Regions from separate parts of the Mesorhizobium sp. KR2-14 genome, predicted to be linked through region 1. Evidence: predicted binding sites of a transcription regulator. Region 1 holds the regulator's gene; each other region holds the start of a gene.
What was found. The regulator PhoB, encoded in region 1, activates phosphate uptake and scavenging genes when phosphate is short. The targets are predictions, from matches to a motif close to TGTCATNNANCTGTCAT.
Positions count from the first base shown of each region.

Region 2: ABLE86_RS01300 (UDP-2,3-diacylglucosamine diphosphatase) is a predicted target of PhoB. The motif match lies at 5,384-5,400, and genes of this name have one in related genera.
Region 3: phnC (phosphonate ABC transporter ATP-binding protein) is a predicted target of PhoB. The motif match lies at 2,112-2,128, and genes of this name have one in related genera.
Region 4: ABLE86_RS13115 (bifunctional 2',3'-cyclic-nucleotide 2'-phosphodiesterase/3'-nucleotidase) is a predicted target of PhoB. The motif match lies at 5,713-5,729, and genes of this name have one in related genera.

Region 1 is NZ_JBDZDR010000007.1:104,790-112,688, reverse strand. Features, by position in the region: gene ABLE86_RS17705 (CHASE domain-containing protein) at 1-653, opposite strand, end outside; gene ABLE86_RS17700 (ATP-binding cassette domain-containing protein) at 713-1,531, opposite strand; gene ABLE86_RS17695 (sugar ABC transporter permease) at 1,546-2,895, opposite strand; gene xylF (D-xylose ABC transporter substrate-binding protein) at 3,137-4,180, opposite strand; gene ABLE86_RS17685 (ROK family protein) at 4,371-5,606, shown strand; gene phoB (phosphate regulon transcriptional regulator PhoB) at 5,625-6,314, opposite strand; gene phoU (phosphate signaling complex protein PhoU) at 6,334-7,047, opposite strand; gene pstB (phosphate ABC transporter ATP-binding protein PstB) at 7,095-7,899, opposite strand, start outside.
Region 2 is NZ_JBDZDR010000001.1:279,724-287,622, reverse strand. Features, by position in the region: gene gltX (glutamate--tRNA ligase) at 1-869, shown strand, start outside; gene ABLE86_RS01315 (DUF2865 domain-containing protein) at 787-1,929, opposite strand; gene ABLE86_RS01310 (NADP-dependent malic enzyme) at 2,054-4,381, opposite strand; gene ABLE86_RS01305 (SDR family oxidoreductase) at 4,548-5,327, opposite strand; gene ABLE86_RS01300 (UDP-2,3-diacylglucosamine diphosphatase) at 5,479-6,267, shown strand; gene ABLE86_RS01295 (MFS transporter) at 6,397-7,614, shown strand; gene dgcA (N-acetyl-D-Glu racemase DgcA) at 7,585-7,899, opposite strand, start outside.
Region 3 is NZ_JBDZDR010000005.1:215,563-223,461, reverse strand. Features, by position in the region: gene ABLE86_RS15385 (sugar ABC transporter permease) at 1-426, opposite strand, end outside; gene ABLE86_RS15380 (extracellular solute-binding protein) at 499-1,809, opposite strand; gene phnC (phosphonate ABC transporter ATP-binding protein) at 2,207-3,049, shown strand; gene phnD (phosphonate ABC transporter substrate-binding protein) at 3,127-4,041, shown strand; gene phnE (phosphonate ABC transporter, permease protein PhnE) at 4,363-5,322, shown strand; gene phnE (phosphonate ABC transporter, permease protein PhnE) at 5,325-6,662, shown strand; gene ABLE86_RS15355 (Xaa-Pro peptidase family protein) at 6,740-7,899, shown strand, end outside.
Region 4 is NZ_JBDZDR010000004.1:211,591-219,489, reverse strand. Features, by position in the region: gene ABLE86_RS13140 (acyl-CoA carboxylase subunit beta) at 1-1,502, shown strand, start outside; gene ABLE86_RS13135 (hypothetical protein) at 1,545-1,790, opposite strand; gene ABLE86_RS13130 (ParB N-terminal domain-containing protein) at 1,998-2,246, opposite strand; gene ABLE86_RS13125 (Dabb family protein) at 2,652-2,945, opposite strand; gene ABLE86_RS13120 (hypothetical protein) at 3,202-3,564, shown strand; gene ABLE86_RS13115 (bifunctional 2',3'-cyclic-nucleotide 2'-phosphodiesterase/3'-nucleotidase) at 3,644-5,623, opposite strand; gene ABLE86_RS13110 (Lrp/AsnC family transcriptional regulator) at 5,859-6,332, opposite strand; gene ald (alanine dehydrogenase) at 6,482-7,597, shown strand; gene ABLE86_RS13100 (hypothetical protein) at 7,723-7,899, opposite strand, start outside.

The DNA.
Region 1 (7,899 bases):
GCCGTTTCCTGCGGGCCGGAGATGCCGCCTATGCTGGCAAAGATCAGGAAGCCGGGCACGAGATCGCTGCCGTGGCTTTCCTTGCCCAGCAGCACGCGCCCCGTCGCCCGCGGCTCGCCCGACTGCACCGCCAGCTCGATGGCCGAACGACGCGCCGGATCGGTGAACATGTCATAGCCGATCATGTCGAGATGATTGCTCTGCAGCGGCTCGTACAGCAGAACCGGCGTGCGCCACTGCTGTGTCGAAGGCGGGTGTATCGGCATCGCGTTGCCGTGGACTTCCGCGATACGGCTTTCCAGCGAACGCTCATTTCCGTGCTTGTCGAGACCGAGCAGCCCGATGCCGTGCAGGCCCTTGAAATTCTCGGGGACGTCGAGCGCCGCGAAATAGGCGGTGAACTCCGCGCTCGACATTTCCCCGCCCCGCGCCTGCAGGAAGGCCTGGGTGGAACGCAGGAGCGAAAGCTGCAGGTCCAGGCGGCCCTCGACGCGGTTCATCGCGTCGTCCACGACCGCCTCGAACTTGAACCGGGCCGCCTCCTTGGAGGCGACATAGGCGAAGCCCGCCATTCCCAGGCTGGCAAGCGCTACAGCCAGGAACGCCGCAAGGGAAAAGACCTTCTTCACAGGGCGGGCTTGTCCGTCGCTCATATCAAACCCTTCTTAAGGGGTGATAAGACTATTGCAACGACGAGGCCATGGAAACGGTTCTAAGCGGCATCAACCATTCGGCCGATGCCATTTATGCCGCGCGCGCCATGGCCCGGCCCGGGTATCGCACCGGGCGGGCATTTGCCGAGAATGATCATGCCGAGCACCTCGTCCTTGGTAACGTCGTGCGTGTGTGCGGTGCCCACGACCTGCCCGTTCTTCATCACGCAGACGCGGTCGGCGAGGTCGAAGACATCGTGGATGTCATGGCTGATCAGGAAGATGCCGATGCCGTCGGCCTTGAGCTGCCTGACCAGTTCGCCCACCTGCGCCGTTTCCTGAGGCCCGAGTGCCGCCGTCGGCTCGTCCATGATCAGGATGCGGGCGTTGAACAGGATCGCCCGCGCAATCGCCACCGACTGGCGCTGGCCGCCCGAAAGCTTGCTCACCGGCTCCTTGAAGCGCTGGAAGCGCGGGTTGAGCCTGCCCATCACCTTGCGCGCCTCGGCCTCCATGGCCACGTCGTCCAGCGTGCCCCAGCCGGTCCTGAGTTCCCGGCCCAGGAACAGGTTGGCGGCGGCATCGACATTGTCGGCCAGCGCCAGCGTCTGGTAGATCGTCTCGATGCCATATCTCTTGGCGTCGCGCGGATTGCCGATCGTGGCCTCCTCGCCATTGACGAGGATGGTGCCGGCATCGCGCCGGTAGGCGCCCGACAGGATCTTGATCAGCGTCGACTTGCCGGCGCCATTGTGCCCGAGCAGCGCCACCACCTCGCCCGCATGCAGGTCGATCGAGGCATCGTCGACGGCGCGGATGCCGCCGAAGGCGATGGAAATGTTCCTCAGTTCCACGAGGGGAGTGCGCATCTGGTCCATCATGCCCTCCGGTTTCACTGCACGCGACGGCGGTAGAGCGTGTCGAGCCACACGGCCGCGACCAGCACGATGCCAACCACGATGTTCTGCAGCGGCGTGTCCATGCCCAGAAGCACCATGCCCGACTGCAGCGACTGCATCAGCACCGCGCCCAGCATGGCCCCGGCTACCGTGCCGACGCCCCCCGAAAGCGAGGTGCCCCCGATGACCGCTGCGGCGATCACCAGCAATTCGTCCAGGGTGCCCTGCGCATTGGTGGCCGCGTTCAGCCGCGCCGTCGAGATCGCCGCGCCGATGGCCGCCAGGAAGCCCATGAGCATGAAGATCTTCATCGTCACCCAGCGGGTGTTGATGCCGGCCAGTTCCGCCGCCTCCGGGTTGCCGCCGATGGCGAAGACATAGCGGCCGAAGCGGGTGCGGATGGCGATGAAGGTCATGATGATGCCCGCCGCGATCGCGATCAGCACCGGAATGGCGATGCCATGGGCGACGAACAGCCCGCCATCGGGAATCGCGATGTTATTGGCCTCGGCATATTTCTTCACCGTGCCGCTCGGCCATGGGTAGGAATTGGCGACCCACACCGCCAGCAGGATGACGAGGCAGGCGACAGCGCCCAGAAACATTTCGGCCCAGACCGGGCGGAGCGGAAAGCGGAAGCGCTTGCGCTGGTTTCTGCCCGAGACCAGCATCAGGATCACCGCCGCGCAGGCAACGAGGCCGACGACCCAGCTCCAGGTCGCGCCGATCGCCCCTTCCGGTCCCCCGCCCATCAGGCGGAAGGTGGCATCCATCGGCGCCACCGTCTGACCGCTGGTCACCCACCAGGCCGCGCCGCGCCACACCAGCAGCCCGCCCAGCGTGACGATGAAGGCGGGGACCCCCAGATAGGCGATGATGAAGCCGTGCAGTGCCCCGATGGCAAGGCCGACGGTCAGGCCAGCCGCCAGCGCGATGATCCAAATCGATGGATCGCCGAGCGAATAGCCGGCGAAGCGCGGCAGGATGATCGCCTGGGTCACGCCCATGATCATGCCGCATACGCCCAGGATCGAGCCGACCGAAAGGTCGATGTTGCGCGTGACGATGACCAGCACCATGCCCGTCGCCATGACAGCGACCGACGAGGACTGCACCGAAAGGTTCCAGAGGTTGCGCGGGGTCAGGAACAGGCCGTTCGACAGGATGTGGAAGCCGATCCAGATCAGCAGCAGCGCGCCGACCATGCCCAGCATGCGCGTGTCGAGTTCCGTCGCCTGCAGGAAACGCCCGATGGCCCCGGCCTCCGAAGCTCGCGCCCGGTCCGCAAGCCCATGCCCGGCAGTGTCCTGCGCCGCGGGCTCCTGCGTTGTCACTTCGGTCATGACGTCCTCCCGCCCGGTCCGGTCTTGCGCCGGTCTCAGGACCTCATCCTAGCGCACGCCCTTGGAAACACGGAATCGATTTTCCGGAGAGGCACTTTGTGCGAACTGAACACCGCGTGCCCGGCGGCATGCGGCGGCGAATGAAACGCCGCGGTTTCTCCTCAAACCGCGGCGTCCAACGAGCCGGACAGCGGCAGGCGGCCGCGTCTTGCCCGCCCCGTGCGGAACCGAACGAGCCGGCCTAGTCGCAGGCCGCGACCGAACCCGCCTTCACGCCCTGGCAGACCACGTCCTTGGAAACCCAGCCGGCGTCGATGACGACGTTGAGGTTGTCCCTGGTGATCGGCATCGGCTTGAGGAAGACCGAGGTCATCTCGACCTTGCTGGGGCCGTCCGACCACTTGGTCGCGTTCGGGATCTCATCCATCTTCTTGCCGTCGGCGAGCTGTGCGGCGATCTCGGCCGCGGCCTTGCCAAGCTCGCGCGAGTCCTTCCACACCGACACGGTCTGCGTGCCGAGCGCGATGCGGTTGAGCGCGGCATGATCGCCGTCCTGGCCCGAAACCGGCACCGAGCCGGCCAGGCCCTGTGCCTCGAGCGCGGCCACCGCGCCGCCGGCGGTGCCATCGTTGGAGGCCACCACCGCGTCGACCTTGTTGTCGTTGGCGGTCAGGAACTGCTCCATGTTCTTCTGGGCGTTGGCCGGCAGCCAGCCGTCGGTATAGGCCTCGCCGACATTCTTGATCTTTCCGGCGCCGATGGCCTCCTTCAGCACTTCCATCTGCCCGGCGAACAGGAAGTCGGCGTTCGGGTCGGCGCCGTTGCCCTTGATGAAGACGTAGTTGCCTTCAGGCTTCACGGCATAGACGGCCTTGGCCTGCAGGCGGCCTACTTCCTTGTTGTCGAAGGTCAGGTAGAAGGCATCCTTGTTCTCGATCAGGCGGTCGTAGCCCACCACCGGAATGCCCTCGGCCACGGCCTTCTCGACCGCCGGCCCGATGGCGCTGGCGTCCTGCGCCAGGATGATCAACGCGTTGGCGCCCTGCGAGATCAGGCTTTCCACGTCGGTCAGCTGCTTGGCCGCCGAGGACTGGGCGTCGGCGGAAATGTATTTGTCGCCCGAAGCTTCGAGCGCGGCCTTGATCGCCGCTTCGTCGGTCTTCCAGCGCTCCTCCTGGAAGTTCGACCAGGAAACGCCGATGATCTTGTCCTTCGCCTGCGCCACGCCTGCCAGCGACACCGACAGCGCGACACCCGCCAGCAAGGCGGTTGCAAACATCTTCATGATTTCCTCCCTGCGCCCCCTCCAGGGCGCGATGACGATGGCCTGGGGCCCTTGTCGAGGCTATTATTTCGAACCTCGAAAAAATAGTGTCGTAACCCTGAAGTTCTGTCAACATCCCGCCGAAGGTTGACGCGGCGCACGCGAACTGGAATCTGCGCAGCGCAACAAGGCTCCGGGAGGAAATGCCGAAATGCCGGTGGCGATCCGTCACGACGATCTGCGCAAGCGCAACCGCGCCATGGTCATCGCGGCCGTGCGGCGCGCGGGCCAGCCGTCCCGCACCGAGATCGCGGGGACCACGGGCCTCAGCCATTCCACCATCTCGGCCATTTCCGCCGACCTCATCGCCGAAGGCATCCTCGCCGAAAAGGCGGCTGAAGCCGCAAGCTCGAAGCGCGGCCGCCCGCAGGTAGCGCTCGGCCTCGCCCCGGAAGCTGCCGAAGTCATCACCGTGGTGCTGTCGCTCAATTTCCTGTCGGTCGCCGTGGTCGACTACGCCGGGCAGGTGGTCGCATCGGAAGAGCGCCGGCTGGAGACGCTGGCCACCGGGCGCGAAGCGCTGCTCGGCGACTGCGTCGCCATGGTGCGCCGGCAGGTCGAGGCCCGCCGGGCCGTAGGCCATCGCGTGCTGCGCATCGGCATGGCCGTGCAGGGCATCACCGATGCCGGCTCGCGCATGATGCTGTGGTCGCCGATCACGCCGCACGCGCATCTCGAATTCGCCGACCGGATCGAAGCCGCCACCGGCATCCCCGCCACCGTGGAGAACGACTGCAACATGATCGCGGTGGCGCTGCGCTGGCGAAAGCCCGAGCGCTACCGCAACGACTTCATCGCCATCCTGCTCTCGCACGGCATCGGCATGGGCATGGTGCTGAAGGGGGAGCTGTTCACCGGCACGCAATCGTCGGGCTGCGAGTTCGGCCACATGATCCACCGGCCCGACGGGGCGCTGTGCCGCTGCGGCCGGCGCGGCTGCGTGGAAGCCTATGCCGGCAACTACGCCATCTGGCGCAATGCGCGGGGCCAAAGCGAGGACCAGGCGCCGCTGGCAGACATTTCGGACGAAGAGATACGCGCCATGGCCGACAGGGCGCGGGCGGCCGACGGCCCGGAGCGCGAGGCCTTCCGCATCGCCGGCGAAGCCATCGGCTTCGGCCTCGGCAGCCTGTTTGCGCTGATCGACCCCGCACCCGTCGCGCTGGTCGGCATCGGCGCGACCGCCTTCGACCTCATCGAGCCGGCGCTGCGCTCAGCTATCGACAAGACCGCGGGCGGCCAGCACAACAAGGCGATCTCCTTCGACACCTTGCCGAACGAACGGCCGCTGATCCGCGAAGGCTGCACAATGACCGCCCTCACCTTCCTTGACCGCGAAATCTTCGCGCCGGGCCCTGCGCCGCTAAGCGCCGCGGGCGCGGCTTGAGCGGCGGCCGGGCCGGGCTCAGTCCTCGCGGATGGCGTAGCCCGAGCCTCGGATGGTGCGGATCACATCCGGCAGGTTGCCGGGATTGATCGCCTTGCGCAGGCGGCCCACATGCACGTCCACCGTGCGCTCGTCGATATAGATCGTCTCGCCCCAGACATTGTCGAGCAGCTGCCCGCGCGAGAAGACGCGGCCGGGGTGGCGCATCATGAATTCCAGCAGGCGGAATTCGGTGGGCCCGAGCTTGATCTCGCTCTTGCCGCGATAGACGCGGTGCGCCTCGCGGTCGAGCATGATGTCGCCCACCTTCAGCACGCTGGACAGAACCTCGGGCTTGGCGCGGCGCAGCAGCGCCTTCACCCGCGCCATGAATTCCGGCGTCGAGAACGGCTTGACCAGATAGTCGTCGGCGCCGGTGGAAAGGCCGCGCACGCGGTCGCTCTCCTCGCCGCGCGCCGTCAGCATGATGATGGGCAGGCGCTCGGTCTCGGGGCGCATCCTCAGGCGGCGGCACAGTTCGATGCCGGAGACCGCCGGCAGCATCCAGTCCAGCACCAGAAGGTCGGGCACATTCTCCTGCAGGCGGATTTCCGCCTCGTCGCCACGTGGCACGACCTCGACCTGATAGCCTTCCGATTCCAGATTGTAGCGGAGCAGGACGCCCAGCGGCTCCTCGTCCTCCACTACCATGATTTTCGGGGCGATCATCACTTTTCCGGTCTCCCGCTCAGGTCGTCGATTCCGGCGCCGAAAGCGAGGTCTCGTCGAACTTCGGCCGGTTGGGCGGCAACTGCTGGCCAGTCATCACATAGTAGGCGTTCTCGGCGATGTTGGTGACATGGTCGCCGATGCGCTCGAGGTTCTTGGCGCAGAACAGAAGATGCGTGCAGGCGGTGATGTTGCGCGGATCCTCCATCATGTAGGTCAGCAGCTCGCGGAACACGGAGGTGTACTTCACGTCGATGTTCTCGTCCGCCGCGCGCAGCGCCTTCAGGCCTTCGGGCTGGCGGGTCACATATCTGTCGACCACGCCGTTGATCTGCTCCAGCACCATGTCCGACATCGTCTCGATGGAGTGGGCGAGGCTGCGCGGCGTGGCGCTCTCACCCACGGCGCCGACGCGCTTGGCGATGTTCTTGGCAAGGTCGCCGATCCGCTCCAGGTCGCCGGCCATGCGGATCGCGCCCACCACGGCGCGCAGGTCCTGCGCCATGGGCTGCCGCTTGGCGATCAGCGTGATGGCGCGGTCGTCCAGCTCGCGCTGGCGCGCGTCCATCACCGCGTCGTCGGAAATCACCCGCTGGGCAAGCGCATTGTCGGAATTGACCAGCGCCCGGATGGCGCCACAGACCATGGCGCCGGCCAGATCGCCCATGTCGCGCAGCAGCCGGTCGATGTGCCCCAGTTCCTCGTCAAAGGACGTGACGGTGTGTTTGCCCATGATCATGTCTTTGCAATCCTTTGTCCGGCGTGCGGATCAACCGCGAGTCAGCCAAACCGGCCGGTAATGTAGTCCTGCGTGCGCTTGTCGTCGGGGTTGGTGAACATCTTGTCGGTGTCGCCCTCCTCGACCAGCTGGCCCAGATGGAACATGGCCGTGCGCTGCGAAACGCGCGCCGCCTGCTGCATGGAGTGGGTGACGATGACGATGGTGTAGTTCTGGCGCAGCTCGTCGATCAGCTCTTCCACGCGTGCGGTGGCGATCGGATCGAGCGCCGAGCATGGCTCGTCCATCAGGATCACCTCTGGCGAAACGGCGATGGCGCGGGCGATGCACAGGCGCTGCTGCTGGCCGCCGGAAAGCCCGGTGCCCGGCTCGTTCAGGCGGTCCTTCACCTCGTTGAACAGGCCGGCCTTCTTCAGGCTGGTCTCGACGATGGCATCCAGGTCGGCCTTCTTGCGGGCGAGGCCGTGGATGCGCGGGCCATAGGCCACGTTCTCGTAGATCGACTTCGGAAACGGGTTCGGCTTCTGGAACACCATGCCCACGCGGGCGCGCAGCTCCACCACGTCGATGCTCTTGTCGTAGATGTCCTGTTCGTCCAGCGTGATCTGGCCGGTCACGCGGGCGCCGTCGATGGTGTCGTTCATGCGGTTCAGGCAGCGCAGGAAGGTCGACTTGCCGCAGCCCGAAGGGCCGATCAGCGCCGTCACCTGGTTTTCGCGCACGTCGAGGTCGACGTCGAACAACGCCTGCTTGTCGCCATAGAACACGCACACCTTGCGGCCGCGCATCTTGATGATTTCCTTGGGCGTACCGTTCATCTTGTCGTTCACCGCGTTCTCGAGTGCC
Region 2 (7,899 bases), on a different contig from region 1:
TGCGCGGCGACGAAACCGTCGATCTCGCTTCTCTGTCGGATCCGGTCCTGGTGCGTGAGGACAGCACTTATCTCTACACGCTGCCTTCCGTGGTGGACGATATCGAGATGGGCGTCACGCACATCATCCGCGGCAACGACCATGTCACCAACACCGGCGTGCAGATCGCGCTCTTCAAGGCGCTGGGAGCGGAGCCGCCCGTGTTCGGCCATCACAACATTCTGACCACCAGCGACGGCGAGGGGCTTTCCAAGCGCACCGGGGCCCTGTCCATCTCGGGCCTGCGCGAATCGGGCATCGAGCCTATGGCCGTGGCTTCGCTGGCGGTGCTGATCGGCACTTCGGAAAGCGTTGCCGCCATGCCGACCATGGCGGAACTGGCCAGCCGCTTCGACCTCGCAACCACGTCGAAATCCGCCTCGAAGTTCGACCCCGAGGAGCTTATCGTCCTCAACCGCGCGCTGCTCCACAACATGCCGTTCTCGCAGGCGCGGGACCGGCTTTCGGCGCTCGGCATTTCCGGCGAACAGGCAGAGCCTTTCTGGCTTGCCGTACGCGGCAACCTCGACAAGCTGGCCGATGCCGCCGGCTGGTGGCGCATTCTGCGGCAAGGGCCCGACCAGCCGATCGAACTGGCTGGAGAAGACGCCGACTTCGTGTCGCAGGCACTCGATCTCCTGCCGGAAGAGCCGTGGGATCGCTCGACCTGGAAGGACTGGACCGGCGCTGTGAAAGAGGCAACCGGCCGCAAGGGCAAGTCGCTGTTCATGCCGCTTCGGCTGGCGCTTACCGGCCGTGCCTCCGGGCCGGAACTCGCAGATTTATTGCCTCTTCTGGGTCGGGAAGGAACGTTGGCCCGACGACCCTGACCTTGCGGTCCGGGTCCAGGTCGCGAATGGCCGCAGGCTCGTCGCCGGCGGCGACCGTTGCCATTGCTTCGGGGCTTGCGACGCTTTCCACGCTTGCGGCAGGCGCTGGCGGCTCCGGCTTGACGATCGATGCCGAGAATTCCGGTTCGGCCTCGGTCGGAGCTATGGCCGCAGCGGGCTGAACCTCGGCCGCTTCCTGCTGCGGCGGGTTTCCGGCGATGATCTCGAAATTCCTGGGCGCGTTGCAGCTGCAGCCTTCGGGCGTGGCGGAGCTTCGATAGCGAAAAGCCGCCGGCAGTCCGGAATAGGGCATGCTGGACTGCGCCGAGATCATTTCGGTTGCCGTGTCGCCGTCGGCTTCCCCGTAGAAAAGCTGCATTTCGGCATTGGGGCACGCCGCCTGGCAGTTCTTCTGGTCACGCGTAAATTGGCCGCGCGAAGAGGCCGGCGACATCGGGAAATAGTAACCGTCGCAGGTGCGTACGCAGAAGGTGCGATAGGTGCCAGCAAGGCGGCCGATGCCTTCGCCTGGGTTCAGCACTCTTTGAACTTTGCGTTCGCCGGCCTCGGCGGCCGTCTGCTCGGTCGCCCGCGTCCGGCTCAGAATCCGTTCAATGGCGCGAGCATTTTCGGTCGCGGCCTCTATGCGCTGCGGTGCCTGCCGGCAGCCATTGGCGTCGATCGCAGCAATGATCTGGGCCTGTGACCTGCCCGGACGGACACGGCCACGCTTGCGCTCCAGCGCATCCAGATTGCTTTCCATTCTGGCGAGATTGTCGTTGAGCTTGGCGCAATCCTCGACCGCGCGGCCGAACATGGAAAAGCCGCATCCGGCGGCGCGGGCCCGGTTGCGCACCCGAACGATCTGTTCGCGCTGCTTGGCGATTGCGGCGTCATATTTTTCGGTGCGGGCTGTCTTTGCTCCACCGGCGAGTTCGGCCTCGAGCTGGCGGCACAGGCGAGCATCGGCAAGCGCCAGCGGCATACTGGCGAGGAGCCCTGCAAATATGGCGGAAAAAACAGCGATTGCGCGCACGAACCCGTTCGATCCGGCCGTCATCATGTACCCCAAGAAACTCAACTTGGCCGGCTGCCGGGCAGCCGGCGAAAATCCGCCTCCGACTAGCACGAGCAGGTTAACTGCCTGTTTGCAGTTTGGTCCTGCCCGTGCGGGACTGACGCTGTCAGTCCGAGTTAGCCATGGTTGCTTGCGCCTTGTGCGAGGCTTCGACCACTGCCAGCGCCGTCATGTTGACGACACCGCGCGACGTAACCGAAGGCGTGAGGATATGCGCCGGCTGCGCCGCGCCCAGAAGGATCGGCCCGACATGCAGGGCATCCATCATCTGCTTCACGGCGGTAAGAGTGATGTTGGCCGAATCGAGGTTCGGGAACACCAGCAGATTGGCCTCGCCCTTCAGCGTGGAGTGTGGATAGACCCTCTGCCGCAGATGTTCGGCAAGGGCCGAATCCGCATGCATTTCGCCGTCGCTCTCAAGATCCGGTGCGACCTTCTTCAGGATGGCCGCGGCTTCCCGCATCTTCAGGGCGCTGGGTGTGTCCCGCGAGCCGAAATTCGAATGCGACAGCAGCGCCGCCTTTGGCTCGATGCCGAAGCGCCTGATCTGTTCGGCTGCCAGGATGGTCATTTCGGCGATTTCTTCCGCACTCGGGTCGACGGTGACATAGGTGTCGGTGAGGAAGATCACGCCACGGCTCGAAATGAGCATCGACAGCGTCGACAGGTCGCGATGGCGCACACCCTCGCGCGCGCCGATGATCAGGGTGACATTGCGCAGGTGCCGCGCGAAGCGGCCTTCGAGGCCGCAGATCATCGCATCGGCATCGCCGCGGCGGGTCGCCAGCGCGGCGATCGCGGTGGTGTCGGTGCGCACCATGGTGCGGGCGGCTTCCTGGGTGATGCCGCGCCGCCCGCCAAGCTGGATCATCAGGTCGACATAGTCGCGGTAGCGCGGATCGTCCTCGGGGTTGATCAGCTCGAAGTCGGTGCCGGCGCGAATGCGCAGGCCGTAGCGCCGCAGCCGCGTGTCCACCACGCTTGGGCGACCGATCAGGATCGGCTGCGCGATGCCTTCCTCCAGAACCACCTGCGCGGCCCGCAAAACGCGCTCGTCCTCGCCATCGGCATAGATCACGCGCTTGGCCGACGAGGTCTTCGCCGCTGCGAATACCGGCTTCATGACCAGGCCTGAGCGGAACACGAAGCGGTTCAGGCGATCGATATAGGCCGGGAAGTCGGTGATGGGACGCGTGGCCACGCCGCTGTCGCAGGCGGCCTTCGCAACCGCCGGAGCGATCCGCAGGATGAGACGTGGATCGAAGGGCGAGGGGATCAGGAAGTCAGGTCCGAAAGTCGGCGTCTCGCCGGAATAGGCGCGGGCCGCGACGTCGGAAGGCTCCTCGCGGGCCAGTCCGGCAATGGCACGCACGGCGGCCAGCTTCATCTCTTCGTTGATCGCGCTCGCGCCGCAATCCAGCGCACCGCGGAAGATGTAGGGGAAGCAGAGGACGTTGTTGACCTGGTTCGGGAAGTCGGAACGGCCGGTGCAGATCATTGCGTCGGGCCGTGCCGCACGCGCTACCTCGGGCATGATCTCGGGGGTCGGGTTGGCCAGCGCCAGGATCAGCGGCTTTTCCGCCATGTGCTGCAGCAGTTCAGGGCGCAGCACGCCGGCGGCCGACAGCCCAAGGAAAACGTCGGTGCCGCCGATGACGTCGTCCAGCGTGCGCGCGTTGGTGTCCTTGACGTAGGGGGCCTTCCAGCGGTCCATCTCTTCGACGCGCCCCTTGTAGGCGACGCCGTAGCGGTCGGTGACCCAGATGTTCTCGATCTTCGCGCCGAGCGAGACCAGCAGGTTGAGGCAGGCAAGAGCTGCAGCGCCCGCGCCGGAGGTGACGATCTTGACGTCCTCGATCTTCTTGCCGGCGAGTTCCAGCCCGTTTAGGACAGCGGCTGCGACGATGATGGCGGTTCCGTGCTGGTCGTCATGGAAGACCGGAATGCGCATCCGCTCCTTGAGGCGCTCTTCCACTTCGAAGCATTCGGGCGCCTTGATGTCTTCCAGGTTGATGCCGCCGAATGTGGGTTCCAGCGCCGAGATGGTCTCCACCATGCGCTCGATTTCCGGCGCGTCGATCTCGATATCGAACACGTCGATGCCTGCGAATTTCTTGAACAGGACGGCCTTGCCCTCCATCACCGGCTTGGAGGCCAGCGGGCCGATATTGCCGAGGCCCAGAACAGCAGTGCCGTTGGAAATCACGCCCACAAGGTTCGCGCGCGCCGTATAGTCGGCCGCGGTGGCCGGCTCGTCGCGGATTGCAAGGCAGGGGGCTGCCACGCCGGGCGAATAGGCGAGCGCCAGGTCGCGCTGGTTGCCAAGCGGCTTGGTGGCCTGGATCTCCAGCTTTCCCGCTACCGGATATTTGTGGAAGAACAGCGCCGCCTCATCGAGGTCGGAGCGTTTGGTGTTGTCTGTTTCCATGTCCATTTCCGCCGCTTACCCCGCGCACGGTCGCATTCGACCGCCTTTTGCCCTAGCAATCCGTCTTTCAGACATCGTCGAGTGGTCGGAAAGGCGTGGGATCGATAATTCCAGTGATTCCAATTGCTTGGAACCACTATTTCGCCAATTGAGTCAGATGTGTGTCGTCGCGTCAAAACGCGCTGACATACAGGCCGCCATCCACCGGAATGTTCTGCCCGGTAATATAGCCCGCATGCGCCGAGCATAGGAAGGCGCAGATCTGGCCGAATTCTTCCGGCGTGCCGAGGCGCTTGGCCGGTATGTCCGCGCTCAGCCGCAGCTTGCGCTCGCGCGCGGCTTCCGGGGTTTCCTCTACGCCCGTTCCATGCGTGGTGCGTAGGCGATCGGTGTCGAGCTTGCCGGGCAGCAGGTTGTTGATGGTGACGTTCTGGCTTGCGACCGTGCGTGCCACGCCTGCCAGGAACGAGGTGAGCCCGGCGCGCGCGCCTGACGACAGGTCCAGTCCCGGTATCGGGACATAGACCGACAGGGACGTGATGTTGACGATGCGCCCGAAGCCGCGCTCGGCCATGCCGTCAATCACTGCCTGCACGAGTTCGATCGGCGTGACCATGTTGTTGGTGACGCCTTCGAGAATTTTCTGGCGGTCGAGTTCGCGCAGCGGGCGCGGCGGCGGCCCGCCATTGTTGTTGACCAGGATGTCCGGCGCAGGCGCGGCGGCGAGCAGATCCTTCTGAACGGCAGGGTCCGCGACATTGCCTGCAATCTCGATGACGTCTACGCCGAACCGGTCCCGAAGCTCGCGTGCGGTTGCCGCAAGGGCCGCCGGGTCGCGACCGTTGACCACGAGGTTGCAGCCCGCCTCGGCCAGCGCCGTTGCGCAACCGCGGCCCAGCCCGCGGCTCGACGCACAGACGATGGCCGTCTTTCCTCGAATGCCGAGATCCATGATTTGCTTCTCCTCTGCAGGGTTGCGAACCTAGCTTGCGTGGCAAAAACCGCAACCGTCATACGCCTGTTGCATGGGGGCTTCATAGGCTTGCGCGACAGCAACGGAACAGAAGCCCATCCCCGGCGAAGCGCCACGCAAATTCCGCACCCTGTTCATTTCCGATGTCCATCTCGGCTCCAAAGCGGCCAAGGCGGTGTTTCTGATCGACTTCCTGCGCCACCACGAAGCGGAAACGATCTACCTTGTTGGCGACATTGTCGATGGCTGGCGGCTGCGGCGGTCCTGGCACTGGCCGCAAAGCCACAATGACGTCGTGCAGAAGCTGCTACGCCACGCGCGCAAGGGCACGAAGATCATCTACATAGCGGGCAATCACGACGAATTCCTGCGGATGTTCCAGGGTGTTCATTTCGGCGGCATCGTCGTTGCCGACCGGGCGATTCACAAAGCCGCCGACGGCAAGAGCTATCTGGTCATCCATGGCGACCAGTTCGACATGGTCGTGCACAATGCGCGCTGGCTCGCCTATCTGGGCGACAAGGCCTACGACATGGCCATCATGGTCAATCGGATGGTGACGCGGCTGCGTCAGTGGCTCGGCATGCCCTATTGGTCGTTCTCTTCCTGGGCGAAGGTGAAGGTCAAGAAGGCGGTCAATTTCATTGGCTCGTTCCAGGACGTCTTGGCCGATGAGGCTCGACGTTCGGATGTCGATGGCGTGATCTGCGGGCATATTCACCACGCCGCGATCGAGGATTTCGGCGACGTGCGCTATGTCAACACCGGCGACTGGGTGGAGAGCTGCACTGCGGTGGTCGAGCATTTCGACGGGTCGATGGAGATCGTCCACTGGCCGCAGGCGATCGCCCGGCCAGTACGCCGCAAGCCGCTCCGCGTGCCGGCCGAGATGGAAGAGGCCATCGGCAAGGCAGCCTGACGCCGCTCCCACCGCGCCGCCCGGCCCGAAATCGGCGGCGCTGTTTGCCCGGTGGTGTCCCCATGCTATGGGGCAGCAGCGTGACCGATCCCATTTCGCATGAGTCGCGCTTTCTGGATCGCCCCCTCCATGTCGTCGTCGCAAACGCTCACTGCGGCCCAGTTCGTGAAGCCGCGCTATTTCGAACTGCGGATATCGCTCATCTACCTGATGGTCTTCGTACCGGTGGGCGTGCACCTTCCGTATTTTCCGCTGTGGCTGGAAACCAAGGGATTCGATGCCGGCCACATCGCAATCATACTGTCGGCACCGATGTTCCTGCGTGTCTTGACCACGCCATTCATCACGAGCCTGGCAGACAAGGCGAACGACCGCGCCAATGTCCTGATTCTGACGGTAGCTGCCGCGCTGATGCTGTCTTCGGGCTACTTTCTGGAGCCCGACTATCTGACCGTGCTGCTGGTGTCCCTGGTTCTGGCCGTGTTCTGGACCCCGCACACGCCATTGGCCGATTCGCTCGCGCTCTCGGGCGTTCGGCGCTTCGGTGCGAACTATGCCGGGATGCGGATCTGGGGCTCCATCGCCTTCCTGGCCGCCAACCTCGCTGGCGGTGCCGTGCTATCAGTCTATGGAGCGGACGCCGTTCCCGCGATGATCACCGGCGGTCTTGCCGCGATACTGGTTGTCGTGTGCTTTGCTCCGCGACTCGGGCGCCCGCGGCGTGCTTCGCCGTTGTCGGCGGCTGAACTCCAGGAGGTCGCGCCGAAGCTCCTCAATGCCTATTTCCTGTTCTTCGTCATAGGAGCGGGCATCATCGTATCCAGCCACGGCTTTCTCTATGGCTTCGTGTCCATCTACTGGAAGTCGATCGGCATCAGCGAAACGCTGGTCGGCCTGCTATGGGCCTGGGGCGTGGTGGCCGAGGTTGCCATGTTCATGGTTTTCACGAGGGTCTTCGGCCATATGCGCCCCGTCGTCTTGCTGGTGATGGCCGGTGTGGCGGCAATGCTGCGCTGGGCCTCATTTCCGCTGATCTGGCCGCTGGGCGCGGGTGTCGCCGGCTTCTTCGCGTCGCAGACGCTGCATTCCATCTCCACCGGCCTGATCTTGATCGGGGTGCAAAAGATGATCGCCGAGACGGTGGTTGAAGAACGCATGGGCGCGGCGCAAGGCATTGCTTTCTTCGCCAGCGGCTTCTCCATGGCAACGGTCACGCTGTTTTCCGGCCTGCTCTACGAACAGCTCGGTGTCGGCGGCTTTTATGTGATGGTGGCGGTGGCGGCGCTGGGCATCGCTTTCATCTGCCTGGCGGCGCGCTCAGCCCCAAAGGGCCGCCTGGGGCGGTGACACCAGAGAGCCTTCGTAGACCAGACCCGGCTCGCGGTCGCGCGCGAGCAGCAGCGGCCCGTCCAGGTCGACGAAATCGGCACCCTGCGCCAGCAGCACGGCTGGCGCCATTGCCAGCGACGTGCCGACCATGCAGCCGACCATGACCGAGAAGCCGAGTTCGCGTGCGCGGTCGCGCAATTGCAAGGCCTCTGTCAGCCCACCGGTCTTATCCAGCTTGATGTTGATGGCGTCGTAGAGACCGACCAGCGATGCCAGATCTTCGATGCCGTGGCCGCTCTCGTC
Region 3 (7,899 bases), on a different contig from region 1:
GAGCAGCTTCCAGAACAGGCCGACGACGGCCATGGACAGCATCATCGGCAAGAGCAGCAGCGTGGTCAAAAGCCCCTTGAAGGGGATTTGCCGGTTGAGCAGAAGCGCCACCCCGAAGCCGACCAGCACCTGCCCGGTCACCGAGACGATGACGTATTTGGCGGTGATGGAAAAGTTCGACCAGATGAAGGGGTCATTGAGCAGCTCGCGATAGTTCTGCAGGCCGACGAAATTCGCCTCGGCGTTGGTGGAGGCGCGGAAGTCGGTGAAGGAATAATAGAGCGAATAGAGCAGCGGAAAGATGTTGAAGACGATCAGGAACAGGATCGTCGGGATGATGAAGAGGTTGCGGATCGAGAGATCGCTCATGCCGCGCGCGGCGGCCCGGGAACCCGGATCCAGCGTTGTCATGACTGCGGTCGCCAAGGCGTCGTTCCCCTGCAATGCCGGAAATGATGGAGGGGGCGGGCTGCGCCCCCTCCGACGCTTCTGTTGCCGCTATTCGCCGCGGCCGTATTTGGCGAAGGTGGCCTTCCAGTCGCCAGCCAGCGCGTCGAGCACTTCCTTGGACGTGCCCTCGCCGCCGACGATGTGCGGATAGAGGCGCTGGTTGAGCTGCTGCAGCAGCTCGGCATATTCCGGCACCGCCCAGAAGTCCTTCACCTTGAACATGGTCTCGTAGAAGGCCTTGTTGTACGGCGTCGCATTCTGGAACTCGTCGGACTGGAGCACGGCCGCGCTGCAGGTGTAGCCGCCGAGTTCGGCCCACTTCTTCTGGGTCTCGTCCTTGATGAACCATTCGAGGAATTTCATCGCCTCGTCCTGGTTCTTCGAATAGGACACGATCGAGATGCCCTGCCCGCCGAGCGCGGCGAACTGGTCGCCGTCGGGGCCGGGCGGATTGGCGAAGAAGCCGGTGTTCTTGGCGTGCGGGTTGGTGGCCTCGTTGAGCAAGGACGGGAAGAAGGCGAAGTAGTTCATGCTCATCGCCGCCAGGCCCTCGGTGATAGCCTGGTTGTTTTCCACGAAGAAGGTCTTGGCCCAGCCCGGAGGCGTGTACTTGTAGAGCTCCTTGTAGGCATCGAGGGCTGCCACCGCCTTGTCGGAGTTGATGTAGCCGTCGACCTTGTAGGTGGCCATGTCGCCCAGCTCGCCGCCATAGGAGAACAGCGCGTTCTCGAAGCCCATCGCCATCGCGTCATAGGAATTGTCGGTGTAGATGGCGATGCCGTAGCGCTTCTCGTCCGGGCGGTGGAAGAACTCGGCTATGTCACGCAGCGCCTTCCAGTCCTTCGGCGCGGCAAGGTCGTAACCGTACTTGGCCTTGAAGGCCTCCATTTCCTTCGGGTCTTCGAACCAGTCCTTGCGATAGGACCAGCCGACGGCGTCGCCCTCGAGCGGGATCGCCCAGTACTTGCCGCTGTTGCCGGGATATTCGGCGTAATATTTCACCGTGGCCGGGGCCATGACCTCGCCAAGCTTGTGCTTGTTGAAGAAGTCGGTGAGATCGACATAGTGCCCGCCGGTGGAGCCGGCGCCGAGCCACTGGCTGTCGCCGACGATCAGGTCATAGGCATCGCCCTTGGCGTTGAATTCAGTGAAGGCCTTGGTCTGGAAATCGGCCCAGGGCGTCGTCTCGACAGTCACCTTCACGCCGGTCTCGGCTTCGTACAGGTTAACGAGTTCCTGGAGGTAGTTGGCCGGGTCCCATTCGGCCCAGAAGATGGTGAGTTCCTGCGCGAACGCCGATGTGCTGCAGGCAAGCGACAGGCCTATGCCGGCAAACATGCCGGTCAGTGTCTTGCGCATTTGAGTTCCTCCCTTGTGCGCACTCTACCTTCTTGTCGAAGCCGCGCCGGACCGATGGTCGCTGGCTGCTCCGGGTAGTCTCAATGCACTGCTTGGGAACCGCCATCCCGCCGGTTCTAAATCGATTTAGGCTTTGACGCCCAATCCGCTCCTCCTCCAAAATCTGGTATTACCAATTGGCGCCAAGCCGTCAAGTGCTTTCTTTGGCAAGCAGTATCGTAGCAGACCGAACCGCCATGTCCTTCCATCTGGCAGGACCAGTTGTGGGTTGGCCGCCAGAAAATTCGCCGTCGACTGTGCAGCGTAACAAAACTGACACGCAACTGACACGGCCGTTTCATGATGCTCCGTTAGCGGACTCCCCCAGAGGCTGGAACAGCCAAACGGGGAAAGCACCATGCTGGAAATCCGCAACGTCTCGCGTCGCTTCGGCAAGAAGACCGCCGTGGACAGCGTCGCGCTCGACATCGAACAGGGCCAGATGGTCGGCATCATCGGTCGCTCCGGCGCCGGCAAGTCGACCCTTCTGCGCATGATTAATCGCCTCATCGACCCCTCCGATGGGGCGATTTTTTTTGATGGCAGGCAAGTGTCGGCCCACAAGGGCGCCACGCTTCGCCGCTGGCAGCGCGACTGCGCGATGGTGTTCCAGCAGTTCAACCTGGTGCCACGCCTCGACGTGCTGACCAACGTGCTGCTCGGGCGTCTGAACCACCGCTCCACCGCGCTCAACCTGATGGGCATCTTCTCCCGCGAAGAGCGCGCGCTGGCGCTTGCCGCGCTGGAGCGGCTGGACATCGCCCAGACCGCGCTGCAGCGCGCCGGCACGCTTTCCGGCGGCCAGCAGCAGCGCGTGGCCATCGCCCGGGCCCTGATGCAGCAGCCCAAGCTGATCCTCGCCGACGAGCCGATCGCCTCGCTCGACCCGATGAACGCCAAGGTGGTGATGGACTCGCTGCGCGACATCAATCTGCGCGAAGGCATCACCGTCATCACCAACCTGCACACGCTCGACACCGCGCGCACCTATTGCAACCGCATCGTCGGAATGGCGGGCGGCAAGGTGGTGTTCGACGGCCCGCCGGAAGAGCTGACGCGCGACGCCGTGCGCCTGGTCTATGGCGCCGACGCCAATGGCGAGGAAATTTCGGAAGCCATCACCTCCACCAGCATCCGCCCCGAGCGGCTGCGCAAAATAGAATCCGCCGGAAGCCTGGTGCCCGCCTTTGCCGGGCACTGAACGACCGTGATCGTCTCGCCCGCGTGAAGGGCTGCTAGCAGTCGAAAATGCAATCCGACTTAACAGGAGAGAACTCCATGTCGCTCAAGAAAGCCCTTCTGGGCGCGCTCGCCCTCGCCCTTTCCTGCGGCACCGCCGCCCGCGCCGAAACCCTGGAAACCTTCCGCGTCGGCATCCTCGGCGGCGAGAACGAGGCCGACAGCCTTCGCAACTACCAGTGCCTCGCCGACAAGCTGCCGGCCGCCATCGGCGTCAAGGAAGTGAAGCTGTTCCCGGCCACCGACTATGACGGCGTCATCCAGGGCCTGTTGGGCGGCACGCTCGACTATGCCGAGCTCGGCGCCTCGGGCTATGCCAAGATCTATCTCGCCAACGCCGACGCGGTCGAGCCGATCCTGACCACGGTGCAGACCGATGGCTCGCAGGGCTACTACTCGATCATGGTCGCCCGCAAGGATTCCGGCATCAAGACTCTCGCCGACATGAAGGGCAAGAAGCTCGGCTTCGCCGACCCGGACTCGACCTCGGGTTACCTGATCCCGGTCACCTCGCTGCCCAAGGACCTCGGCAACGTCGCTGTGAAAGAATTCTTCGGCGAGACCGGCTTCGGCGGCGGCCATGAGAACCTCGTGCTCGCCGTCAAGGACGGCAAGTTCGACGCTGGCACCACCTTCGGCTCGGGCGTGGGCGATTTCGACGAGGGCTACACCTCCGGCAACCTGCACAAGATGGTGTCCAAGGGCATGATCGACATGAAGGACTTCGTAGAGCTCTGGAAGTCGCCGCTGATCCCGAACGGCCCGATCGTGGTGCGCACTGAGCTCGACGCCGACCTCAAGGCTAAGTTCAAGCAGTTCATGGTCGACCTGCCGAAGACCGACCCGGCCTGCTTCTCCGCCATCCAGGGCGGCGACTTCACCAGCTACACCGAAGTCACGCCGGAATTCTACCAGCCGATCATCGACGCCCGTAAGGCGCAGATCGGCGGCTGATTGTCCTCCCAAGGGCGCTGCGGGGGTGAGGCTTCGGCCTTACCCCCTCATCCGCATTTCATGGCAGGGCCAATCGGTTGCGGCGGTAGGGCAATTGCACATGGCGCGACCTACCCCCACTCCGCCTCGCTTCGCTCGGCACCTCTCCCCCTCAAAAGGCGAGAGGAAGGGTGCCAGCCTTGCGGACGGCGCTTCCTCTCCCCCGTCGATCGGGGGAGAGGTTGTTTGCTAAGCAAACCGGAGTGGGGGTCGAAATTCCATATGCGATCGCCCTGCCCAAGCATCCATCCTTTCCAAAACCCAGTCTGAGTTGGAGACGGCATGAGCCAGACTGCCCACACCCTGTCCGCCGAAGGCATGGCCATCGAGCGGCACTGGCATGAACTGGCGGCGCGGCGCCGTCTCTACTCAGCCCTCATCGTCGGCGCATTGGCGGTGGCACTCGGCGCCTCGCTCTGGTTCGCCAATGAATCCAATGCCGGCAAGTTCTTCGACCGGCTGCCGCACTTCTTCGACTTCGTCGGCGATATGCTGCCCCGCGACGGCCTCGAGGTGTGGCGCGCGCTGTTCGACCTGCCCTCCCCCTATTTCGACGGCAGCCTGAAATACGACTACCCCGAAGGACGGGTCCATCTGTTCGGCTCGGGCTTCTACGTGCCAGAATATTTCTACAAGATGCTGGAGACGCTGAACATCGCAGCGCTCTCGACGCTGATCGGCTTCGTCTTCGGCTTCCTGCTCTGTTTCCTCGCCGCCAAGAACCTGGTGACCAGCCGCGCATTGCGCTTCGTGGTGCGGCGCTACATGGAAATCGTGCGCGCCTTCCCCGAGATCGTCATTGCCGGCTTCTTCGCCGCAGTGCTGTCGCTCGGCGCCATCCCGGCCATTCTGGCGGTGGGCATCCACACCATCGGCGCGCTGGGAAAACTGTTCTACGAAGTGGTCGAGAACGCCGACATGAAGGCCGAGGAGGGCCTGCGGGCGGTGGGCGCCAACTGGTTCGAGCGCGTGGGCTTTGCCATCGTGCCGCAGGTGATGCCCAACTTCATGTCCTACGCGCTGCTGCGCTTCGAGATCAACGTGCGCGCTTCCACCATCATCGGCGCCGTGGGCGGCGGCGGCATCGGCGAGGAGTTGCGCCTTTCGATCGGCCGCGGCCACGAGGCCAAGACGCTCGCCATCATCCTCCTGCTCTTCGTCACCATCGTCGCCGTCGACCAGCTTTCGGCCTGGCTGCGCCGCAAGCTGGTCGGCGCGCAATCCTTCGACTTCGGACGCTGACCATGACGCATCTTTCCGCCACCCAATTGTCCGAGATCGAAAGCCGCCATCCGGAGGTGTTCCACCGGCCGCTGCTGAAACGCTCGCTGCCCCTTCTGATCGCGCTCGGCACGCTCGTCTATGTCGTCTATTGCTGGTGGTTCTTCTCCATCGGCACGGTGATCGCCGGCGGCCAGTGGGACCGCGCCGAGATCTATGCGCGGCAGTGGTATTCCTACGACCTCAGGCCCACGATCCGCTTCTCGGGCGACGAGGCGAAGGTCACCTGGCCGCGCTATTCGCCGCTGGGCGACAATCCCAGCCCGGACTGGCTGGTTCAGGACGGCCGTAAGGTGACCGTGGACTTCGGTTCGGCCGGCCGCATCGTGGCCGATGCCAAGCTGGTCGAGGTCGAGCATCGCGGCGAGAAGCTGACGGTGGTTATCGAACCCACGGGCGCCAAGCCGCAGGGCGAACTGCCCGCCTGGGCAACGCTGCGCGAGGACGAGGTGAAGGCCGATTTCGGCTTTGCCGGCGAAGTGCGCATCATGCCCGAGCGCGTGTCGTTGAGCCGCCGGTTCTTCGGCTGGCCGAACTTCCTGTTCGATCCGCGCTCGCCCTTCTGGGGCAAGCCGCTGGCTGAAGTGGCGGGCCTGATCATCTCGGGCGAGCGCATCAAGCCCGAGATGTCGAATGCGGCGCTTGCCTTCGACAACATCTGGAACAACTCGCAATGGCAGCATGGCGACGTCTGGACAAAACTGTTGCAGACCATCGTCATGGCCTTCGTGGGCACGCTGTTCGCCTCCTTCATCGCGCTTCCGCTGGCCTTCATCGCCGCGCGCAACATCACGCCGAGCTTCCTCGCCAACCAGGCGACAAAACGTTTCTTCGACTTCCTGCGTTCGGTGGACATGCTGATCTGGGCGCTGTTCTTCACCCGCGCCTTCGGGCCGGGGCCGCTGGCCGGCATCTCGGCGATCTTCTTCACCGACACCGGCACGCTCGGAAAGGTCTATTCCGAGACGCTGGAAAACATCGACGACAAGCAGCGCGAGGGTGTGCGCTCGGTGGGTGCCTCGCCGGTGGTGGTGCAGCGCTATGGCGTGATGCCGCAAGTGCTGCCGGTGTTCGTCAGCCAGGCGCTGTATTTCTGGGAATCGAACACGCGCTCGGCCACCATCATCGGCGCGGTGGGTGCGGGCGGCATCGGCCTGAAGCTCTGGGAAGCCATGCGCACCAACTCGAACTGGGCCAACGTCGCCTACATGGTGCTGCTGATCCTGATCGTGGTGTTCATCTTCGACAACATCTCCAACGCGCTGCGGCGCCGGCTGATGGAAGGCGGCGCGGGACGCTAAGTCTGCCTTTGCCTCTCGCCTGAATTCGCCTAATCTGGTCCGACCAGATAGACTGGCGGCATTCAGGGAGGGAAGCGATGAATATTGCAGCGGGAACGAGCCGGGAAGGCAGCGCGCCGTTCGACCACGCAAAGCTCGACCGGCTGATGGACGAGGCCGGCATCGACGTGCTGGTCGCGACATCCAAGCACAATGTGCAGTACCTGCTCGGCGGCTACAAATTCATCTTCTTCTCGGCCATGGATGCGATAGGCCACAGCCGCTACCTGCCGGTGCTGATCTATGAAAAGGGCCGGCCCGAACATGCCGCCTATATCGGCAACCGCATGGAAGGCGGCGAGCATCACAACAACCCGTTCTGGACGCCGACGGTGGAGACCGCGAGCTGGGGCTCGGTGGATGCCGCCACGCTGGCTGCCGGACATCTGAGGAAGATCGGCAGGCAGGGCGCGCGCATCGGCATCGAGCCGGCCTTTTTGCCCTCGGACGCGCATCATGTGCTGGCGCAGGCGCTGGGCAACGAGAGACTGGTGGACGCCACCGGCACCCTGGAGCGGCTGCGCGCGATCAAGACGCCGCAGGAACTCGACCTGCTTCGCCAGGCCTCCGAGCTGATCACCGACGCGATGCTTGCGGTGTTTTCCGGCCAGCGCGCGGGCGCGAGCAAGCGCGAGATCGTCGAGGCGCTGCGCCGCGAGGAGACCAATCGCGGGCTGCAATTCGAGTATTGCCTGATCACCATCGGCGCCAGCCACAACCGGGCGGTGTCGCCTCAGACCTGGAACAAGGGCGAGGTGCTGTCGCTCGATTCCGGCGGCAATTTCCACGGCTATATCGGCGACCTCTGCCGCATGGGTGTGATGGGCGAGCCCGACCAGGAACTGAAGGATTTGCTGGCCGAGATCGACGCCGTGCAGCAGGCCGCCTTTTGGCACTGCCGGCCCGGCGCCCTGGGCGGCGACATGATCGCCCACGCCGAAGCGGTGCTGAAGGCCTCGTCGGTTGCCGCCTATACGGATTTCTTCGCGCACGGCATGGGGCTGATCAGCCATGAGGTGCCGTTCCTCATGACCAACCACCCGGTAGCCTATGAGGGTGTCGATGCCGACAGGCCGCTTGAGCCCGGCATGGTGCTGTCGGTGGAGACCACGATGCTCCACCCCACACGCGGCTTCATCAAGCTGGAGGATACGGTGGCCATCACCGAGGACGGCCACGAGTTGTTCGGCAAACGCGG
Region 4 (7,899 bases), on a different contig from region 1:
GGCGCGAAATCGCGCGTGCCGGCGGCGGCAAGGCCCGCGTGGAGGCCCAGCACGCCAAGGGCAAGCTGACAGCCCGCGAGCGCATCGAAATCTTCCTCGATGAAGGCTCCTTCGAGGAGTTCGACATGTATGTCGAGCACCGCTCGACCGACTTCGGCATGGAGAAGACCAAGGTCGCCGGCGATGGTGTCGTTACCGGCTGGGGCACAGTCAACGGGCGGCCGGTCTTCCTTTTTGCCAAGGATTTCACTGTCTTCGGTGGATCTCTTTCAGAGGCGCATGCGGAAAAGATCCAGAAGGTGCAGGACATGGCGCTGCGCAACCGCGCGCCGATCATCGGCCTATACGACGCTGGCGGCGCGCGCATCCAGGAGGGCGTGGCAGCACTTGGCGGCTATGCAGAGGTGTTCCAGCGCAATGTGCTCGCCTCGGGCGTCATTCCGCAGATCTCCGTCATCATGGGCCCATGCGCCGGGGGCGACGTCTATTCGCCTGCCATGACCGACTTCATCTTCATGGTGCGCGATACGTCCTACATGTTCGTGACCGGGCCGGACGTGGTGAAGACCGTGACCAACGAGACGGTGACGGCCGAGAGCCTCGGCGGCGCCTCCGTCCACACGACGAAATCCTCGATCGCCGACGGCGCTTACGACAACGACGTCGAGACGCTGCTGCAGATGCGCCGGCTGATCGACTTCCTGCCGGCCTCCAACACGGCCGAGATACCCGAGATCGAGTGCTTCCAGTCAGTGACCGACCACGACCTGTCTCTAGACCGGCTGATCCCCGACAACGCCAACAAGCCCTACGACATCAAGGAACTGATCCTGAAGATCGCCGACGAGGGCGACTTCTTCGAGATCCAGCCGAGCTTCGCCAAGAACATCGTCGTCGGCTTCGGCCGCATAGAGGGCCGCACGGTCGGCTTCGTTGCCAACCAGCCGATGGTGCTGGCAGGAGTGCTGGATTCCGATGCCAGCCGCAAGGCGGCGCGCTTCGTGCGCTTCTGCGACTGCTTCAACATCCCGATCGTCACATTCGTCGACGTTCCGGGCTTCCTGCCCGGCACGAGCCAAGAATATGGCGGGCTGATCAAGCATGGCGCCAAGCTTCTTTTCGCCTATGCGGAAGCGACGGTGCCGAAAGTGACCGTGATCACCCGCAAGGCCTTCGGCGGCGCCTATGACGTGATGGCCTCAAAGCACCTGCGCGGCGACATGAACTATGCCTGGCCGACAGCGCAGATCGCGGTAATGGGCGCCAAAGGCGCAGTGGAAATCATCTACCGCAAGGATATCGGCGACGCCGAGAAGATCGCCGCGCACACGAAGGCCTATGAGGATCGATTCCTCTCTCCCTTCGTGGCGGCCGAGCGCGGCTATGTCGACGAGGTGATCATGCCGCATTCCACCCGTCGGCGGGTGGCGCGGGCGCTGCGCATGCTGCGCAACAAGGACCTGCAAAACCCCTGGAAGAAGCACGACAACATTCCGCTTTGAGAGCGGTCAGCGCCAGCTGCCGGCGCTTCAGGCTATTGCTCCTCAGGCCGCCGAGCCGACCGCAAGGGCATCGTCCTGGAATGCAAACCCATCATAGCGTACGCCGGCGAAGGCCAGCCGGCGCATGACAAGGTTGTATTCGTCCAGATCGACGTAGAAGAGCCTGGTAATCTCGGCGATCAGATCGTCCTGCTCGTAGCCGCGCGAACGCAGGATGTTGACCGCCGTGAGAATATCGACGCTTTCCGTCAGGCGCGGCTTCAGACAATCTTCGATAATGTTCTGCATCGGCAGCCCCTCGCCAATTGCCCAAACACAGATACAGCAACGAACGCTTTGCAGAATGGAGGCGGTCGCTTGCGCCAGCCTTACGGCTTCAGCGACTTTTTCGCGGCGACCGGACACACGATGACAGGCCCGACTCACTCAAGGCCACGATCAGATTATCACGGGAGAGGCTTGACGCTATTTGCGGCGGCTTTGGATTGGAGGACGTCAGTGGCGGCGCGCCTGCACCAGATAGCTCTCGATGGTCGTTTCGCCGAGCCACTTCATGGCTTCCAGGCGATGCAGCCCCTCGATCAGAACATATCGCTTGCCGTCGAAGCGCACCTGGATCGGTGTTTGCTGCCCGTTTTCGACGATGCTTTCGGCAATGAAGCGCACCGTTTCGGGATGCAGCGTCTTGCGGCGCGCTGCCGGGACATAGATCTGACTGATCGGAATTTTCTGAGGTCTCAGCATGGCCTCGCCAACGGATGTGGAGCTTCGCCATGATTAGTGCTTTGGCGCCGGATGTCCATGCCCCCCGCTATTCGAGAGTGACCCGGCCAGAGCGCGCTTCTACGCTGCGCTCCGACCGGGTGCCCTCCCCTGAAGGCTGCGTCGGCGTCATCGCGCAAGCCCCCCAACGGCTGGCGCGAGAGCGACGCACATCACCTCGGCAGCAACATCCGTGCCAATCATGATTTTTGAGCCCTGGCCGCGACAACTGCGGGACTTTCCGGCGTGTTGCTCGCGGCGGCAAAGATGAGCAGGCTGCGCGAATGACACAGTGTGACCCGGTTTGGGCCAACAACGTCGCCGAAAGAGAACAGCTGTCCCAATTTCGGCATGGCGGCGGTCGCACCAGATCGAGAAGGGTGTTCGCTATCTTTGGTCAGCGACAACGTCGGCCGAAAAGCGCAGTTCGCGCATGGGCCTGACCTTGCGGGTCGTTTCATCATAGATGGGGTGTGCCTTAAAGGCGGCCAGCGCCGTCTGATCGGCAAATTCCGCGTAAACGACGAGGTCGATCGCATCGCACATCGGGTCGACCTTGGTGTTGACCGTCACTTCGAAGTGGCTGGAATGCGGTATGACAGCAAGCGCGAGCAGCCCGTTGCGGATAGTCTCGACGTCCTGCCCTCGCTTGGCGCTGAAGAATACAATGTGCCGGATCAATTTCGCCTCCTTCGAGTCTGGAGGCGCCCTTTTGGGATCTCGCGGCGGCGCTCGTCAATGCATATGCGCGTGCCAGATTCCTCATCACGGACTCCTGCCTCAGCCCCGCTCGACAATCGCGAGTCAGTGATTTGATGTTGAGGAATGGCAGGCCTACTTTTTGGTATGTGAGCGAAGATAGGAATAAGTCCCCCTCAACTTATCTTCGAAATTCTTGGCCCATTACTTGATGGGCAAAGAAAAACGGAGAACAAAAATGAAAAAAATCATTATCCCCATCGCCCTGGGCATTGTAGCCGCAAGTGCTTCCATGGCTTCAGCCCAGTTCTTCAATCCGCGCGGCGGCGACGCGGCCCCGCCTGTGGTGTTGTTCCATCCACCGACGAACATTGACATAACAGGCCGTGCCGGGTTTGGCGGGTTCGCAACTACCACACCCAACATGCGCGGCGGCGACGCGGCACCTTCGTCCGTTGTCGTCAACCCGCCCACCAGCCTCGACATCACGGGCCGCGCAGGTTTTGGCGGCTTTGCAACTAGCACACCCAATATGCGCGGCGGCGATGCCGCACCTTCCTCGGTGATCGTCAATCCGCAGGACGTCATCCTCGAGCGCTAGTCCCCGACTAGCGCAGGTTGCAGAAGGGGCGGCAGGTCATCCTGCCGCCCCTTTGCTGTGGCCCATCCGTGCGTGTCTATCAAAGCATGATGCGATATTTCGCAAAGCCGTCGGCGCCCTCGCCCGCGGCTTCGATCTTTACGCTCTGGACCTGGTCGAGAAACTCCTTCGCCTTGGGTCCGGTTTCGAAAATCACGGCCGTGCCAGGCATTGGCGCGAACGACCAGTTGCTGTCGGCGGAAGGATTGATGGTCTTCTGCTCCACGATGTAGCGCACGATGACGTCGCGGTTGGTGTCAGGCGCCTCGACGATGATCTTGGTTTCGTTGATGTCCGGGAAATTGCCGCCGCCGCCGGCGCGGTAGTTGTTGGTGGCAACCACGAATTTCGCCTGGGGATCAATGGCTTTGCCGTCAAACATGAGGTCGATGATGCGGCTCGATCCCGCATTGGCCACCTTGCCCTTCGGGTCATATTTCGGCGGCTGCGACAGATCGATCTTGTAGGTCACCCCGTCGATGACGTCGAAATTGTAGGACGGGAAGTCCTTGTTGATGAGTTCCTGGTCGGCCTTGCCGGGTTCGATCTGGTTGAAGATGCCAGCCGACATCTCCAGCCACTCCTTGACCTGCGCGCCGGTGATTTCCACCGCCCGCACGGTGTTGGGATAGAGGTAGAGATCGGCCACGTTCTTGATCGCCACGTCGCCGGCCGGCACGTCGGTGTAGTAGTCCGCACCGCCGCGGCCGCCCGCCTTGAAAGGCGCCGCCGCAGAAAGCACCGGCAGGTCCTTCCACTTCGTTTCCTTGAGCAGGTCCTTGATGTACCAGATCTGCGCCTGGCTCACGATCTGCACCGACGGATCGTCGGCCACCAGTGCGAAATAGGAATAGAGCGGCGCCGTGGTCTTGCCGACCGGCCGGCGGACATAGGCCAGCGTTGCCTCGTGGTCTTCCTTGAGAGCGTCGGCGATGCGGTTGTCGTCCTCAACGAGGGCCTTGCTCTTGTTGTCGACGCGCTCGTAGATCGGCCGCGCCTCCGAGGTTGCCGACACCACGCGCCACTTGCTGCCGTCGCGTTCGAGAAAAAGATCGACCAGGCCCATATGCGAGCCCCAGAAGCCACCCATCACGGCGGGTTTGCCCATCAGCGTGCCCTTTTCGGCATCCACCCCCTCGAGGCCCTGAAAATCCTTCTTTCCCGGGAAGACGAGATGCTGGTGGCCGGTGAAGATCGCATCGATGCCTTCCACGCCGGCCAGGAAGAAGGAGGCGTTTTCCATCATGTCGCTTTGCTTGGTGTCGATCCCGGAGTGCGAAAGTGCGACCACGACGTCGGCGCCCTCCTCCTTCATCTGCGGCACCCAGGCCTTGGCTGCCTGAACGATGTCGCGGGTCATTACGTTGCCCGAAAGATTCTTGGCGTCCCAGATCATGATCTGCGGCGGAACGAAGCCGATGACGCCGATGCGGATCGGATGCTCCTCGCCGGCGCCGTCCTTGATCTTCCGGTCGAGGATCACGTAGGGCTTGAGATAGAGCTTGTCGTCGCGAGGGTTGGAGGCGAGCTCCGTACCGCGGATCAGGTTTGCGCAAACGAATGGGAAATTGGCGCCGGCCAGCACCTTATCGAGGAAGGACAGGCCGTAGTTGAACTCGTGGTTGCCGAGCGTCGAACACTCGTAGCCGAGCAGGTTCATGCCCTTCATGATCGGGTGGACGTCGCCTTCCTTCAGCCCCTTCTCATAAGCGATGTAGTCGCCCATGGGGCTGCCCTGCAGAAGGTCGCCATTGTCGACCAGCATGGTGTTGGTGGCTTCCTTGCGCACGGCATCGATCAGCGAAGCCGTGCGGGAAAGCCCCATCGTGTCGTTCGGCTTGTCGGCGTAGTAGTCGTAGGGCAGCACGTTCACATGGATGTCGGTGGTCTCCATGATCCTGAGATGGGCCTGGTTTGCCTGTGCGCGCGCCGAAAAGGGATGCAGCATCACCAGGGCGCCGGCAGCGGCGGAGCCTGTGAGAAATGACCGGCGCGAAATCGAGGGAAGCACTTGCGACATGCGTTTTCTCTCCTGTGAAAAGGCTCAAAAAAATCGACGTCGAAACCCGGAGTTTCGCGCCGAATTCCTGACGAGTCCAGCAGGGGAGGATGACGGGGCAATGACAGGCCGCTGACTGCAGCACAGGCATGGCGATTTCGGATGCGCGAAAGCCGAACCAACCGGCCCGGCCTGGCACCCTCGCAAAACGAGGACGCTCACCACGATGGCGGCGTTATGGAAAGGAAGACGGCCGTCAGGCCAGCTCGGGCTTCATGCCCAAGGCGGTGCGGTCGATGATCTCGCGCAGCGCGAAGGACGAGTTGATCTTCGTCACGTGCGGCATGGCGGTCAGCCATTCCTTGTGGATGCGTTCGTAGTCTGCCAGGTCCTTGGCGGCGATGCGCAGGATGTAGTCGTATTCGCCCGACATGAGGTGGCAGGAGAGCACGTTGGGGCAGCGTTTGATCGCGGCTTCAAAATCCGACAGCGTCTTTTCGAACTGCCCCGAAAGCGAAATGTGCACGATCGCCGTCATCTGGTGCCCGAGCGCCGCATTGGAAAGTCGCGCATGGTACCCCCGGATCACGCCGCTCTTTTCAAGGTTGTCGAGCCGGCGCGAACAGGCCGACTGCGACAGCCCGACCTTCTCGGCCAGGGCAGCGTTGGGAATGCGCCCATCGCGCTGCAGGGCGTCCAAAATGGCGATATCGATGCGATCGAGTGACACTTTTCGGCATTCCTTCGAATAACTATCTATTTCACGCAAGAATTATCCGCGCCATCAGCACCACGCAACAAAATTCGCAAGGATGCGCGAGCGAATCTGTGATTTCATCACCTTACCCTACGTCAAGGGAGCAACAGTGGAGGACCCACATGCGCGTTGGATGCCCCAGGGAAATCAAGAACAACGAATTCCGAGTAGGACTGACCCCGGGCGCGGTGCGCGAATACGCCGCCCATGGCCACGAAATCCTTGTCGAGACAGGTGCCGGTGCCGGAATCGGCGCAGACGACAATGCCTACCGCGCTGCCGGAGCAACCATAGCCAGGACCGCCGAGGAGGTGTTTGCCCGTGCCGACATGATCGTGAAGGTGAAGGAGCCGCAGCCGAGCGAGTGGGTGCAACTGCACGACGGTCAGATTCTGTACACTTTTCTTCATCTCGCACCCGACCCCGAGCAGGCCAAGGGCCTGCTGGCGTCCGGCGTCACCGCTATCGCCTACGAGACGGTGACCGATGACCGAGGCGGCCTGCCGCTACTGGCGCCGATGTCGGAAGTGGCGGGCAGGCTGGCCATACAGGCGGCGGCCACCGCGCTGCAAAAGCCGAATGGCGGGCGCGGCGTGCTGCTGGGTGGGGTGCCCGGTGTTCTGCCGGGCAAGGTCGTGATCATCGGGGGCGGCGTGGTCGGCTTGAACGCCGCCAAGATGGCCGTCGGCCTCGGCGCCGAGGTCGTCGTGCTCGACCGCTTCATTCCGCGCCTGCGCCAGCTCGACGACATTTTTGCCGGGCGGGTACATACCCGCTACTCCACCGTCGAAGCGCTGGAAGAGGAATGCTTCACGGGGGATGTGGTGATTGGCGCAGTGCTGATCCCGGGCGCTGCCGCCCCGAAGCTGGTTTCGCGCGAAATGCTGTCAGGCATGAAGAAGGGAGCGGTGCTGGTGGATGTGGCGATCGACCAGGGCGGCTGTTTCGAGACCTCGCACGCGACCACGCACGCCAATCCAACCTATGATGTGGACGGCATCATCCACTACTGCGTGGCCAACATGCCGGGCGCGGTGCCGGTGACGTCGGCGCATGCGCTGAACAACGCGACATTGCACTTCGGCCTGCAACTGGCCGACAAGGGGCTGAAGGCGCTGGTGGACGAGCCGCACCTGCGAAACGGCCTGAATGTGCACAAGGGCAGGATAACCAATCGCGCCGTGGCGGAAGCGCTTGGCTATGAAGCGGCCGAGCCGAAAGCAGTGCTAGCCGCGTGACCATTACGGCCTGCTTCTTGCAAGCCGCAACTGCACAGGACCTCTGGAAAGCAAGAGGGCGGCGGATCAACTCCGTCGCCCTCGAAACTCACATCCGCTCAAGGATCGCAGTGCGGGTGACCGGCTCAACGGGCTGGAGGCGCCGCATCTCCGCCGTGAGGATTGAACACGGGGGCGTGGCCCAGAGCCTGCATGGCCGCTGCGCTGGCATAATTGATGCGCGACTGCTTCACCACTTTCACCGTAGGCGCGGTATCTCCCGTGGACAGGGCCTGCGCGTAGGTCTCGCGAACGACATGGCT